2 regions of the Lysinibacillus sp. FN11 genome follow, and region 1 is predicted to be linked to the other one. Evidence: predicted binding sites of a transcription regulator. Region 1 holds the regulator's gene; the other holds the start of a gene.
The links. Region 1 encodes LexA, which represses DNA repair genes until DNA is damaged. Its sites were predicted from a motif close to CGAACATATGTTCG; they were not measured.
Positions count from the first base shown of each region.

Region 2: the regulator LexA is predicted to act here: its motif matches at 2,088-2,101, upstream of NP781_RS14850 (carbohydrate kinase).

Region 1 is NZ_CP102383.1:687,097-694,012, forward strand. Features, by position in the region: gene NP781_RS03185 (PilN domain-containing protein) at 1-443, shown strand, start outside; gene NP781_RS03190 (hypothetical protein) at 440-1,132, shown strand; gene NP781_RS03195 (prepilin peptidase) at 1,198-1,950, shown strand; gene NP781_RS03200 (gamma-glutamyl-gamma-aminobutyrate hydrolase family protein) at 1,984-2,706, shown strand; gene lexA (transcriptional repressor LexA) at 2,814-3,431, opposite strand; gene NP781_RS03210 (cell division suppressor protein YneA) at 3,599-3,913, shown strand; gene NP781_RS03215 (YneB family resolvase-like protein) at 3,910-4,575, shown strand; gene def (peptide deformylase) at 4,604-5,179, opposite strand; gene NP781_RS03225 (helix-turn-helix transcriptional regulator) at 5,172-5,363, opposite strand; gene NP781_RS03230 (DJ-1/PfpI family protein) at 5,984-6,355, opposite strand; gene NP781_RS03235 (hypothetical protein) at 6,376-6,516, opposite strand; gene NP781_RS03240 (GNAT family N-acetyltransferase) at 6,518-6,916, opposite strand, start outside.
Region 2 is NZ_CP102383.1:2,775,817-2,782,732, reverse strand. Features, by position in the region: gene NP781_RS14865 (adenine phosphoribosyltransferase) at 1-85, shown strand, start outside; gene NP781_RS14860 (MarR family winged helix-turn-helix transcriptional regulator) at 126-584, opposite strand; gene NP781_RS14855 (MFS transporter) at 769-2,019, shown strand; gene NP781_RS14850 (carbohydrate kinase) at 2,134-3,225, shown strand; gene NP781_RS14845 (pseudouridine-5'-phosphate glycosidase) at 3,230-4,144, shown strand; gene NP781_RS14840 (RelA/SpoT family protein) at 4,350-6,545, shown strand; gene dtd (D-aminoacyl-tRNA deacylase) at 6,578-6,916, shown strand, end outside.

The DNA of each region.
Region 1 (6,916 bases):
CTGCAGAGGAACAGGCATTAACAACACAGCTTGATCAATTGCAGCAGGAGCTAGACGCACGACAAAGTGTCGATCAGGGTTCGTTGGAAGAGTCTGTGACTTTTATTCAAAGCGTTTCTTATCCTGTAACACCGTTAATTGATGAAACAAAAACTTTATTACCAACTCATTCCTATTTACGTAGCTATGTTTTCGGAGAGAACTCGGTGAATATTGAAGTGGATTTTGAAACGATGACAGATATATCGAAATATGTGGAGCGACTTTTAATGAGTAGCTATTTTACAGATGCTCAAATTAACACGGTCTCAAACTTCGAAATAGAGCTAGGTGAACAAAGGGAGTTAACACCCCAACAAAAATTTAAAGAAGTACCGCGATATTCAGTGTCTATCACAGCGACAATTGATTTTATGTATTTAGCTGGAGGACGACGCTCATGAATAAATTAACGAGTAGTAAAAATTCATCTATGATTTTGTTACTTGCGCTGATAGCTGCTATTTTATTTGCGCTGTATTATTATTTGCTGTCACCAAAATTGAATGAAGTGAATGAAAAAGAGAGTAATGTATTGCAGGTGCAGCAAGAATTAGCTAATGTCAAAGAACAACTAGCACAATTAGACAAGGAGCAGGGACAGCCTACTATCAATATATTAGCCTTAAGACAAAAGCTACCTGCCACAAGAGCCGTTGAAAAGATTATTCTTGATTTAGCTGAGATTGAAGAGGTGACAGGAACTCGTATACTGTCTTTAACGGTTCAAGGTGAGGACGGCACTGTGACACCTTCAGATGTATCGAATGACCTCAATATGTTGGAGCAGGCTGAAGCAGAGGTCAATGGTGATCAGGAGAACAAGGAGAGTACTACACCGATTGCCTCTCTTTCGGAGGACTCTTTACCAGCTAATTTAAAGCTTATTACTTTTATATTAGAGGTGGGTGCGCTTGATTTTAATTCTCTTGAAAGCTTTTTACAGGAGGTTGAACAATTAGAGCGTGTCATGAAAACCGATAAGATTGAATTTAAATTGCCTGGAGAGCAGGCACAGCTTGAGAAAGATGCAGATCTTACGTTAAAGGCAACAGTGCAAGTGACGACGTTCTATTACGAAGAACAACAATAACTTTATTTTATAGGCGCGCCATACTTCATTTGTATGGGCGCCTATTGGTTTAGGAGGACATGAAATTGGAAATGGCTTATACGATCTTTATTTTTTTATTTGGACTTGTCTTTGGGTCTTTTTATAATGTAGTTGGCTTACGTGTACCACAGAAGGAGTCGATTGTACATCCTCCTTCACATTGTCTGAAATGCCAGAGACGACTAACGGCGCTTGATTTAGTACCAGTTTTGTCTTATGTATTTTTAGGAGGAAAATGTCGGGGGTGTGGCAATAAAATTTCTTGGGTTTACCCAGTCATAGAATTAATGACAGGTGTATTATTTGCCTTTGCTTATTGGCAGCTAGGCTGGGGCATAGAATTGATAGTAGCGTTCCTTTTTATCTCCTTATTAGTTATTATCGTTGTGTCAGATTTGGCCTATATGCTAATTCCTGATAAGGTGTTAGTATTCTTTTTACCTGTGCTAGCTATTGGACGAGTGCTGTCACCATTAACACCGTGGTGGGACTCTCTTGTGGGTGCTGTGGTTGGTTTTGGCATATTATATATCATTGCTGTGCTATCGAACGGTGGCATGGGTGGAGGCGATATTAAATTATTCTTTTTAATTGGTCTCGTTCTGGGTACGATTGATACACTGTTAACGCTATTTTTAGCTGCAGTTATTGGTATGGTTGTCGGGATTACCATGTTATCGAAAAACAAACAGGGGAGAAAAACACCCATTCCGTTTGGGCCATCTATTGCATTGGCTGCAGTTATTGTTTATTTCTATGGCGATCTATTAATCAATTGGTATATAAGCTTTTGGTAATTGTTCAATTTTCAGGAATGTGGGGGGAAGCAAGTGAAACCGATTATTGGTATTACAGCCTTTGTTGAGGATGATTTATCCTCTCGATTAAATGTGGCTTACAGCAAAAGCATCATTGAAGCTGGTGGAATTCCATTGATTATTCCAATTGGGGTAGAAGAAGAGGCAGCACAGATTTTAGCCCTTACAGACGGATTATTATTATCTGGTGGTCATGATGTGCACCCATTTCTATTCGGGGCTGAGCCTTCATTAAAGCTTGGAAAAATTCATCCAGCGCGAGATACGATTGAGTTAGCATTAATTGAAGCCGCATTCCAACGGAAGATGCCTATTTTCGGGATTTGTCGAGGAATTCAAATACTAAATGTTGCTTTAGGTGGTACTTTATATCAGGATATTGATAGTGATCATTTTAGCACTAAATTACTTCAACATATGCAGCAATCAGGTCGAGCTGTAGCTACCCATTCTGTTCAGGTTATTGCTGACAATCTATTAGCGACTATCGTTGAACAAGAGAAAATAGCAGTGAATTCATTTCATCATCAAGCGGTGAATGTTTTAGCAGAAAAATTAAAAGTAGCGGCAAAATCTAACGACGGTATTATCGAAGCGGTAGTTCATGAGGAGATGCCATTTTGCTTGGCTGTTCAGTGGCATCCTGAGGAACTAGCCATAGCAGGAGATGAGGGTGCGCAAAAGCTATTTTCAGCCTTTGTGGAAGCGAGCTTAAAATTTAAGAAGGAAGCTTAGAAGAGGCATTGTACAAAGAATCCAATCGTATGTGGATTCTTTTTTTGCGTAAAAAAGAGGATACATGCTCTTAGAAGGAACATAATCCTCAAAACCTGCTTTAATAGTTAATGTACACGTCTGTAAAGACCTACAACTTGTCCTAAAATAGAAACTTGATCGACAATAATAGGTTCCATAGAAGAATTTTCAGGCTGTAAACGGAAATGGTTTTTCTCTTTAAAGAAACGTTTTACAGTTGCTTCATCTTCAGCTGTCATAGCTACAACAATATCCCCATTATTAGCTGTTGCCTTTTGTTTTACAATGACTAAATCTCCATCTAAAATCCCAGCTTCAATCATTGATTCTCCCATAATTTCTAGCATGAACAATTGATCTTCACTTGTGCCGTACGTATCGGGTAATGGGAAATATTCTTCAATGTTTTCAATTGCTGTAATTGGAGAACCAGCTGTAACCTTCCCGACAAGTGGAACATGGATCACCTGTTGCTTTTGGATGGATTCTTCAGGCTCTAAAATTTCAATTGCGCGTGGCTTTGTTGGATCTCGACGAATAAAGCCTTTTTGTTCTAATCGAGCTAAATGTCCATGAACAGTTGAACTGGAAGCAAGTCCAACTGCTTCACCAATTTCGCGTACTGATGGTGGATATCCTTTAGCTCGTACCTCTTCCTTAATGAAAGCTAAAATGTCCTCTTGTCTTTTCGAAACTTTTTTCATGAGTGCTCACCTCTTTTTTTCTAAAATCATTCTTCTTATTTGATAGTATAACAGAATGCGAACACGTATGCAAACATAGGTTCGAAAAGTGTTTGACAAAAATGTTTGTTCGCTTTATTATGGGAACATACATTCCGAACAAACATTCTTAAAAAGGGGTAATGATTATGACATGGTTGAAGAAAAACACACATATCTCAATTTTAATAGGAGCTTGTTTATTATTTGCAGCATACCTTTACATTACTGATCCAGGAAAAGTTAGTTACGCAGAAATTCAAATCGAACATGGGGATAGCTTGTGGTCGTTAGCCGAGCAATATCGTGGTAAAATGAGTACTGATGATTGGATAAAGCTTGTAAAAACTGAAAATGAACTAGCAGATATTAAAATTGTAGCAGGAAAATCTCTAGTTATTCCTGTAGTGAGTGATCAAGCCAGTCCCATCAATACTATCGAAATTGCGAGAAATGAACAATGATAAATAATCAACTATCGGCTGTTGTCTATTGTCGCGTAAGTACCGAAAAAGAAACACAAAGCTCCTCATTAGAGCGCCAACAGGAAGAGTTGCTGCGCTATGCTGCTGAGCAAGGCTATGCAGTGAAGGGCGTGTTCAAAGATCAACATAGTGGCTATGATGTAGAACGTGAAGGCTTACTAGAAATGCTTGATTTTATAAAAGATAAGAACATTAATGCTCTTTTTGTCCAAGATGAAACTCGTTTAGGACGAGGCAATGCAAGGATGGCTGTATTACATTTATTACAAAAGTCAGCAACTGACGTTTTTTCTATGCGTGATGCAGGCCCAGTCCAATTAAATGAAATGGATACGATGCTGCTTGAAATTTTAGCGATTGTAGAGGAATATCAGCGTAGAATTCATAATGCTAAAATTCGACGAGGTATGCGACGTGCTGTAGAAAACGGTTATCGTCCAGAAAATAATTTATCGAACCGAGGTAATCCGCAGGGGCAGGAGCGTAAAGATCTACCTGTAGAGGAAATTGTGAAGCTACGCAAACGTGGATTTACCTTTGAAGAAATTTCTATAACGCTTAGAGGGTTAGGCTTTGAGGTAAGTAAGGCGACTGTACATCGTCGTTTCCAGGAGCACCAAGAAAGATTAGCAGGAAAATAATATTCCTGCTAATTTTTTCTGTAAAAAACTACTGAAGGGAAGAAAAGCTTTCGATGATAACATGACTAGGCAGTTGGAAAGGATGCTCTTTATTTATTCGATCATAAAACATGATGCCATTTAAATGATCGATTTCATGCTGTACAACGATGGCCCCATAGCCCTGTAACTGTACAATGATTTCATGTCCATCGATGTCATAAGCTTTGACTTTAATTCTCTCATATCTCGGTACAAAACCAGGAACAGGTCGATTTACAGATAGACAGCCTTCTCCCTCCGGTAGATAAATCATATTGATGGAATGACTTATTATTTTAGGGTTAATGAGCATCATTTCTTGGTCATCAAAGAGTACAGCAAACATTCGTTTATCTACGCCAATTTGATTAGCAGAGAGTCCACTTCCAGGGCGAAGCTTATATTTTTTTGCTAGCGTTGGATTTTGGCTATTTTTCAGATATTGTAGCATGGCTAGGAGGGTATTTCGATCCTCAGTGGTCACTGGTATCGACACTTCTTGAGTTTGTTTTCTTAAAATTGCCGAGTGTTCTTTCACGAAGTCCTTCATTGTAATCATATAATTTGGGTGAAATTTAGTCATAAATAAACACCTCATCAATACGGCTATTAAGAACCTTAGCAATCTTAAAAGCTAATTCAAGAGTCGGATCATATTTATCATTTTCAATGCTATTAATCGTCTGTCTCACAACTCCACATTCTTTTGCAAGTGCAGCTTGTGTAATGCCTAATTTTTTTCTTAAAATTTTGATGATGTTCTTCAGAATTATCCCTCCATTTTGTCCAAAGTATTAGACATATACAATGGATGTCCAATTAATTGGACATTTCTTAGTGAAAAACAAAACAGTCAATTAAAGGGTAGAAATGGATTTCCGTTGCAGGCTACTTGCTTTCCTGTTGGCGAGCACTAAATCGCTTCCTCCGCTACCGCTCCGTTTAGAGTTTCGCCTGTTTCGCTATCCCACGGGAGTTAAGTAGCCCTCCACTCCAATCCATAAATATTTATCTTTTTTAGCAAATGTTTTCAGATAAAGTAAAGGTGTTCACTACTCTTTATAGAGGGGGAGACACGCATCACTTTTCCACATTGAAAATAAAAATCCCATCCCCCTAAGAATACAGATATTGGACTATTTGATTGCTCTGCTAGTATGAAGTAAAGACATTTTGCAGAATGGTTGATTGGAGAGGAGCCAGCGTCACAGATGAGACCCTTGAGCGAACGAAAGTGAGTAAAGCTGCTCTTCACCCTGGAAAGGACACTGGCGGAACGGAAAACACCGTTCGCCTTGTTAAAAGGTCTCATTCTACTAATGACATCATCTTTTTTCAACAACATGAAATGCCCGATTAATTAGACATTTGGGTTTTAAATCATCACTTAATACCAATTTTCATCAAAATTTAGCTTTAACGCATGCCCGAAACAAATACCGAAAGGAATAAAACCTCTTCTTCTTGCTGTAATGATATTTCCATCTTGTACCACTAGTTCATCTGAATAGTTATGAAGCTCAAAGCACCCTAACTGTTTCATACCATCAAAAGGTAGTCCTACTGTATATTTTTTGTTTTTTAAGACACCTGCTTTTGCCAAGAGGTAAGGGGAGCTAGAAATACTGGCAATCATTCCTCCTTTTGCAGATAGATAACGAATGAAATCTAGTAAGCTCTCTTCAAGTTGTAATGTAGAAATATCCATACAGCCTGGTAATAGTAGACTATCAATATCGTCAAGCTCTATTTCATTCACGGATAAATCAGCTATACAATTTAAACCAGCTCTTCTCTGATAGGTTTGGTATTCGATCCTAGTGTGATGATGGGTTTACCGCCTTGCATTAATATGGACAAAGCAACACTCAATTCATATTCACTAAATTGTGGGTATAATAACACCGCAGTTTTCTTCATTTCATACACCTCTTACCTTTAGATCGTTCCATTCTTCCTCTAAAATAGCGTAATAGTATTCATCCCACCAAGTCTCTCCATGAGGTATGCATTTTTTAAAAAATCCTTCTTGGCGCATCCCGATTTTCTCCATGACTCGGTAAGAAGCAATATTCTCTGGCTGGCATGTGGCAATAATTCGATGAAGTTTCATTTTATTAAAACCGTGATCTAATAGGGCCTGAGCAGCTTCAGAAGCATAACCATGATTGTGATAGGCAGGATTCATAACCCATCCAATTTCATACGTATGGTCGCCAAAGTATTTGTGGAAAACAAGATGACCAATGACTCGCTGTTGTTCACGTAAAACAATGGCGAAATGTTTTGCTTGCTCGTTACTATTCTCTGTTATGAAATG
Region 2 (6,916 bases), 2.1 Mb from region 1:
CTGCGCATTCCTAATCGAACTTCAAGAATTAAATGGTCGCGAAAAGCTTGGCGATTTAAATATTAAAACACTTATTCAATATTAAGAGCATTGCAAAAAGCGCCCTACACTGTAGGCGCTTTTTTTTATACTTCGTCATAGGCTTGAATAATTTTTTGCATTGTACGCAATGTATCGTAGAAATCTGCGTATTTTTCGGTTCCAATATCCTCGATAATTCTATCTTGAATGCCTTGCCAAATAGGTGCGGCTTCATGCAACTTTTCTAATCCTTTTTCAGTGAGCGTAATTTTTTTTGTGCGAGCATCATTTGTATCTCGTTTTAATTCAACATAGCCATGTTGCTTTAATAGATTAATATTACGTGTTACAGTTGTTTGATCGAGTTGCAAAATTTCACCTAAACGGCTGATTGAGACAGCTTGTTGAAGGTCGATACGAGCAAGCATCGAATATTGTGTAACCTTTAAACCAGTAGGCTGTAGCAATTTATCATATAATTGCGTGACAACCCTTGTTTTTTTTCTAAGGTTTGCACAAACACAAATTTGTGTATAATCAATATCTTTAAGTTGTTTCTTCATCGACAGTACTCCTTTAAGGGGATTCTACTAACTATAAGTATACACCCAATAACTAGAAATTCCTTCTTGACAGCTTTATGAACGATTACTATGATTATACATGTATATACATATAAATGAAATAAGCAGACTTAAACATGTATATACATGTTTTGTAGTCTATCAAAGAAAAGAAGGTGTTGAGGTGAAGCGTGTTCATTATAGTTGGTTTATTTTAATCGTCACATTTTTCTCGATAATTGTCGCAGGGATTACGATGTCATCATCTGGCGTGTTTATCGAACCTCTTGAAAAAGAATTTCACTGGGATCGTTCAACCATTGCATTAGCTTTTGCTGTAAGTTTGTTTTTATATGGCATATCTGGACCATTTATGGCTGCGTTGCTTGAAGTTATAGGCTTAAAGAAAATGATGCTAGGTGCCATGGCAACTTTAGTATTAGGAATGACTTTAACATTTTTGATGAGTGAATCCTGGCAGCTAATCGTTATTTGGGGTGGCATTATTGGTCTTGGGGCAAGTCTTTTTTTAACTGTCCTTAGCCCATATGTGGCGAATCATTGGTTTGTAAAACGTAGAGGGTTAGCGGTTGGTATTTTAACGGCAAGTACAGCCACGGGCCAGTTAATTTTATTACCAGTTCTAGCTATCATTATTGAACACTATTCTTGGCGATGGGCCATCACATTAATGCTACTCCTTAGTATCATAATGCTTTTCATGATTGCACTTTTTATAAGAAATAGACCTCAGGATATAGGATTAACTCCTTATGGACAAGAGGAGGCTATAGAGGAACGACCAATACAGCAAAAGAAGAATCCAATAGCTATGGCTTTTAAAGGTTTATTTGAGGCGATTAAGGTTAAAGCATTTTGGCTCTTAGCAGGTAGCTTTTTTATTTGTGGGCTATCGACAAGCGGATTAATTGGTACTCATTTTGTTTCTTATTGTATTAGCTTTGGCGTTCCTTTAGTCACTGCCGCATCATTCCTTTCTTTTATGGGCATTTTTAATTTATTAGGTACAACTGCGTCTGGCTGGTTATCTGATCGCTTCGATAATCGGTGGTTATTGTTTTGGTATTACCTGTTAAGAGGCGCATCTCTATTATTGCTTCCTTACGCACTCGCACAAGGATCATATGTTTTATTAACGATTTTCACGATCTTTTACGGACTAGATTGGATTGCTACAGTGCCACCAACCATCAGTATGACACGACAAATTTTTGGTATGCAAAAAAGCAGTATTATCTACGGCTGGATATTTGCTTCACATCAAGCAGGAGCGGCGGTTGCTGCGTATGGTGGAGGGTTAATTTATAAATTTTTTAACGCTTATACATGGGCTTTTTTCCTTGCAGGAATGTTTTGTGCAATGGCCAGCTTATTCGTTATCATTGTTAAAAAACAAACACCTCAGCAAGCATAAACAAATATAAGTTGAACCTCGGTAAGATGAGGTTCAACTTTTTTAATAAAGAATCTTTTGACATAGCGCAAACAAAAGTTTATAATATAAACAAATATAATAAAAGGTGATGCTATGAATGAAAGAGAACAGGCGGTGCTTGCTTTAATTCGCCAGAATCCGTTTATGTCTCAGCAAGAAATGGCAGATGCAATGAATCTGTCGCGTCCTGTGCTTGCTAATTTAGTGTCTAGTTTAACGAAGCAAGGAAAAATTGTAGGTCGTGCTTATATATTACCCGAAGAAAATGAAATTATTTGCATCGGTGGAGCTAATTTAGACCGCAAATTCCATGTCAAGGGCAATGTTCAATTTGGAACATCTAACCCAGCCAGTTCTTCCTTTAGTGTAGGTGGTGTTGGTCGAAATATTGCTGAAAACTTAGGCAGATTAAACCACCAAGTGACGTTACTGACAACGGCAGGTAAGGATGCTGATTGGCAAGTGATCCAAGAGGCTTCGGAATCCTTTATGAATCTACGTTATGTAGAGCAGCTTGCAGAGGCTACTACAGGCTCTTATACTGCCATCATGGATGAACAAGGTGAGCTAGCACTAGCTGTAGCAAATATGGAGGTTTACGACCTTCTGTTACCTACCTTGTTGAAAAAACATGAAACAATGCTTGTAAACGCGGGCTGTTTTATTTTGGATTTAAACTGCCCAAAAGAAACAGTAGCGTATATCCAGCAAGTAGCCATTGCTCGTGATATTCCACTTGTCATTGTGCCAGTATCTTCGCCCAAAATGAATCGACTACCTGAAACATTACAAGGCGTAACTTGGTTTATTTGTAACACAGATGAAGCGGAAACGATTGTTGGACATAAAATTGAAAACGCTACCCATTATGAAAAAGCTTTACAACAGCTCCTACAATTAGGTGCGGAGCATGTCATTATCACGGCTGGCAGCAAGGGCGTTTATGCAGCGTCTACAACGATTGCCCCTCGTCATTTTGCCGCTAAAGTAATTGACAAAATTGAAGATGTGACAGGAGCAGGAGATGCCTTTGTCAGCGCTGTCATACACAGTTGGCTGACTGGACAATCTTTTGAGACATGTATTGATGCTGGATTAACCAATGCAAAAAATACATTGGCATCTCCTTATACAGTAAGACCTGAATTATCAGTAGATTTGTTGAAAAATGAAATGGAGGAATAACAACATGAAAGATTTCATCGTATTATCAGAAGAAGTAAAAGCAGGACAAGCAAAAGGTCTACCAATCGTTGCATTAGAATCAACAATTATTTCACACGGTATGCCATACCCACAAAACGTGCAAACTGCGCGTGAAGTTGAGCAAATTATTCGCGATAATGGTGCAGTCCCAGCAACAATTGCATTAATTGATGGAAAAATTAAAATTGGTCTATCAGATGAAGAGCTTGAAATGTTCGGTAATGCTCAAGGTGTTGCAAAAGCTTCACGTCGTGACTTAGGCTACTTACTAGCAACGAAAAAATTAGGTGCTACAACAGTTGCAGCGACAATGATCTGTGCAGAGCTTGCCGGTATTGAAATCTTTGTTACAGGTGGTATTGGTGGTGTACACCGTGGTGCGGAAACAACAATGGATGTCTCTGCTGATTTAGAAGAATTAGCACAAACAAATGTTGCCGTTATCTGTGCGGGTGCAAAATCTATTTTAGACATCGGTCTTACATTAGAATATCTTGAAACAAAAGGTGTGCCAGTGGTTGGTTATGGTACGAATGAATTGCCAGCATTCTACACACGTCAAAGTGGATTTGATGTAAACTTCCAATTAGATACGCCAGAAGAAATTGCAGCAATGCTATCTGCGAAATGGCAATTAGGCTTAAAAGGTGGCGCTGTCATCGCAAATCCAATTCCTGAGGCGGAAGCATTAGAGCATGCATTTATTACAAACATTATTGAAAAAGCTTTAGTTGAAGCAGAAGAGAATGGCATTCAAGGTAAAAACGTTACACCATTCTTACTTGGCAAAGTTAAAGAATTAACAGAAGGTAAAAGTCTTGATGCCAACATTGCATTAGTGAAAAACAATGCAGTAGTCGGCGCGAAAATTGCTGTAGCTTACAATCAATTACATTAATCAATTTGTCGAAACAAGGACTCTTTGTGACGTGAAGTCGCAGAGGGTCTTTTTTATTAAAAAGAAGAATATTTTTTCCATTTTTCGAACTGTTCACGAGATTAACTAAACTAAATGATACAGTCTCTTTACAATAGACCACTATATTTTATACAATAAAGTTTATATCTAATCTGAAAAATTTGACGAGCAAGGTGGACATGTTATGGCGAAAGAGCAAATTTTGACTCCTGAGGACGTTTTTGAGTTAGTCAAATCCTACATGAATGATGAAAATGTCGCATTCGTGAAAAAAGCATATGAATTAGCAAGGGATGCCCATATTGAGCAATTCCGTAGCTCAGGTGAACCGTATATTATTCACCCAGTACAAGTAGCAGGTATTCTAGCTGAATTACAAATGGACCCAGAAACTGTAGCGGCAGGTTTTTTACATGATGTTGTCGAAGATACGGATTTTACACGGGATGATTTGGTACGTGAATTTGGCGAAGAGGTAGCCGTGCTTGTTGATGGTGTTACCAAGCTAGGGAAAATTAAATATTTATCAAAAGAGGCGCAGCAGGCAGAAAATCATCGGAAAATGTTTGTGGCTATGGCGCAAGATATTCGTGTCATCCTCATTAAGCTAGCAGACCGTCTTCATAATATGCGTACGTTAAAGCATTTACCTGCTGAAAAGCAACGACGCATTTCAAAAGAGACGCTCGAGATTTTTGCACCACTTGCTCATCGTCTTGGAATTTCGACTGTAAAATGGGAGCTTGAAGATACAGCACTGCGCTATTTAAACCCACAACAATATTATCGTATTGTCAGTCTAATGAAGAAAAAACGTGATGAACGTGAAGCTTATTTAGAAAATGTGATGGCTGAGATGAAATCACAACTGAATGAGGTTGAAATTGACGCAGATGTCTATGGTCGACCAAAACATATTTACAGTATCTATCGAAAAATGGTGTTACAAAAGAAACAGTTTAATGAAATTTATGATTTATTAGCCATTCGTGTTCTTGTCGATAGTATTAAAGATTGCTATGCCGTATTAGGGATTGTGCATACACTTTGGAAACCAATGCCAGGACGCTTTAAAGACTATATTGCTATGCCAAAACAAAACCTGTACCAGTCTCTACACACGACTGTTATTGGACCTTATGGTGATCCGTTGGAGGTACAGATTCGTACAAAGGAAATGCACAAAATTGCAGAGTACGGGATTGCGGCGCACTGGGCATATAAAGAAGGCAAAAACGTTGATCATCAAAAGCAAAATGTCGACCAAAAATTAACGTGGTTCCGTGAAATTTTAGAGTTCCAAAATGAATCTTCCAACGCAGAAGAATTTATGGAATCCTTAAAATTTGATTTATTTTCTGATATGGTTTATGTCTTTACACCTGAAGGCGATGTCATTGAATTGCCAGCAGGTTCTGTTCCTATTGATTTTGCCTACCGTGTTCATTCCGAAGTGGGAAATCGTACGATTGGAGCGAAAATCAATGGGAAGATGGTACCGCTTGATACGCCATTAAAAACGGGTGATATCATTGAAATTTTAACTTCGAAACAATCCTTTGGTCCGAGTCGCGATTGGCTAAAAATAGCTCAATCCTCGCAGGCGAAGAATAAGATAAAGCAATTCTTTAAACGACACCTGCGTGAAGAAAATATTGTCAAAGGTAAAGAAATGATTGAAAAAGAAATCCGTGCTCAGGATTTCGATTTAAAGGAAACGATGTCCTCCGAAAACCTAAAACGGGTATGCGACAAATTTAACTATACGAATGAAGAAGATCTGTATGCCGCGGTTGGTGTGAATGGTATTACTGCGCAACAGGTCGTAAATCGTTTAGCTGAAAAACGTCGCAAAGAACGTGAGCAGGAAGAAGCACTAGAGAAGATTGAACAAAAAATGAAAAATCCAATTCCACAAAAACGTACGGAATCGGGTGTTATTGTAAAGGGTATTGATAATATGCTCATTCGACTTTCTCGCTGCTGTACGCCCGTTCCTGGGGATGATATTGTAGGTTTTATTACGAAGGGTAGAGGTGTTTCTGTCCATCGTGAGGACTGTCCAAATATTCAAATTGAGGATGAGCAGGAGCGCTTAATTGAAGTGGAATGGGAGCATGGTGTCATTCCTGAGAAAAAGGAATACCCTGTTGATATTGAAGTGTCAGCCTTTGATAGACCTGGCATTTTAAATGAAATCATGCAAATTGTTAGTGAAACGAAAACGAATATTTTAGCAGTAAGTGGTCGTGCTGACCGTGATAAAATGGCAACAATTCATTTAACAATTTCTATTTCAAATATTTCACATTTGCATAAAGTAGTTGAGCGAATTAAACAAACACCTGATATTTATTCGGTGCAACGTGTCATTAACTAATGGATAGGCAATATAGAATTGGGGTTTAGTACATGAAAGTAGTATTACAGCGCAGTAAAGCTGCCTCTGTAACAGTGGACGGAACTGTTACAGGAGCAATTGATCATGGCTATGTTCTTTTAGTGGGAATCACACATGAAGACACACAAGAGGATGTTGCCTATTTAGCAAAAAAAGTAGCCAATTTACGTCTCTGGGAAGATGAAGATGGAAAAATGAATCATTCGATCTTAGAGCATGGGGGCGCTATTTTATCCGTCTCACAATTTACATTGTATGGGGATGCAAAAAAAGGGAATCGTCCAAGTTTTATCAATGCAGCTAGACCAGAAGCAGCTGATCCACTGTGGGAGGCTTTTAATCAAGCTTTA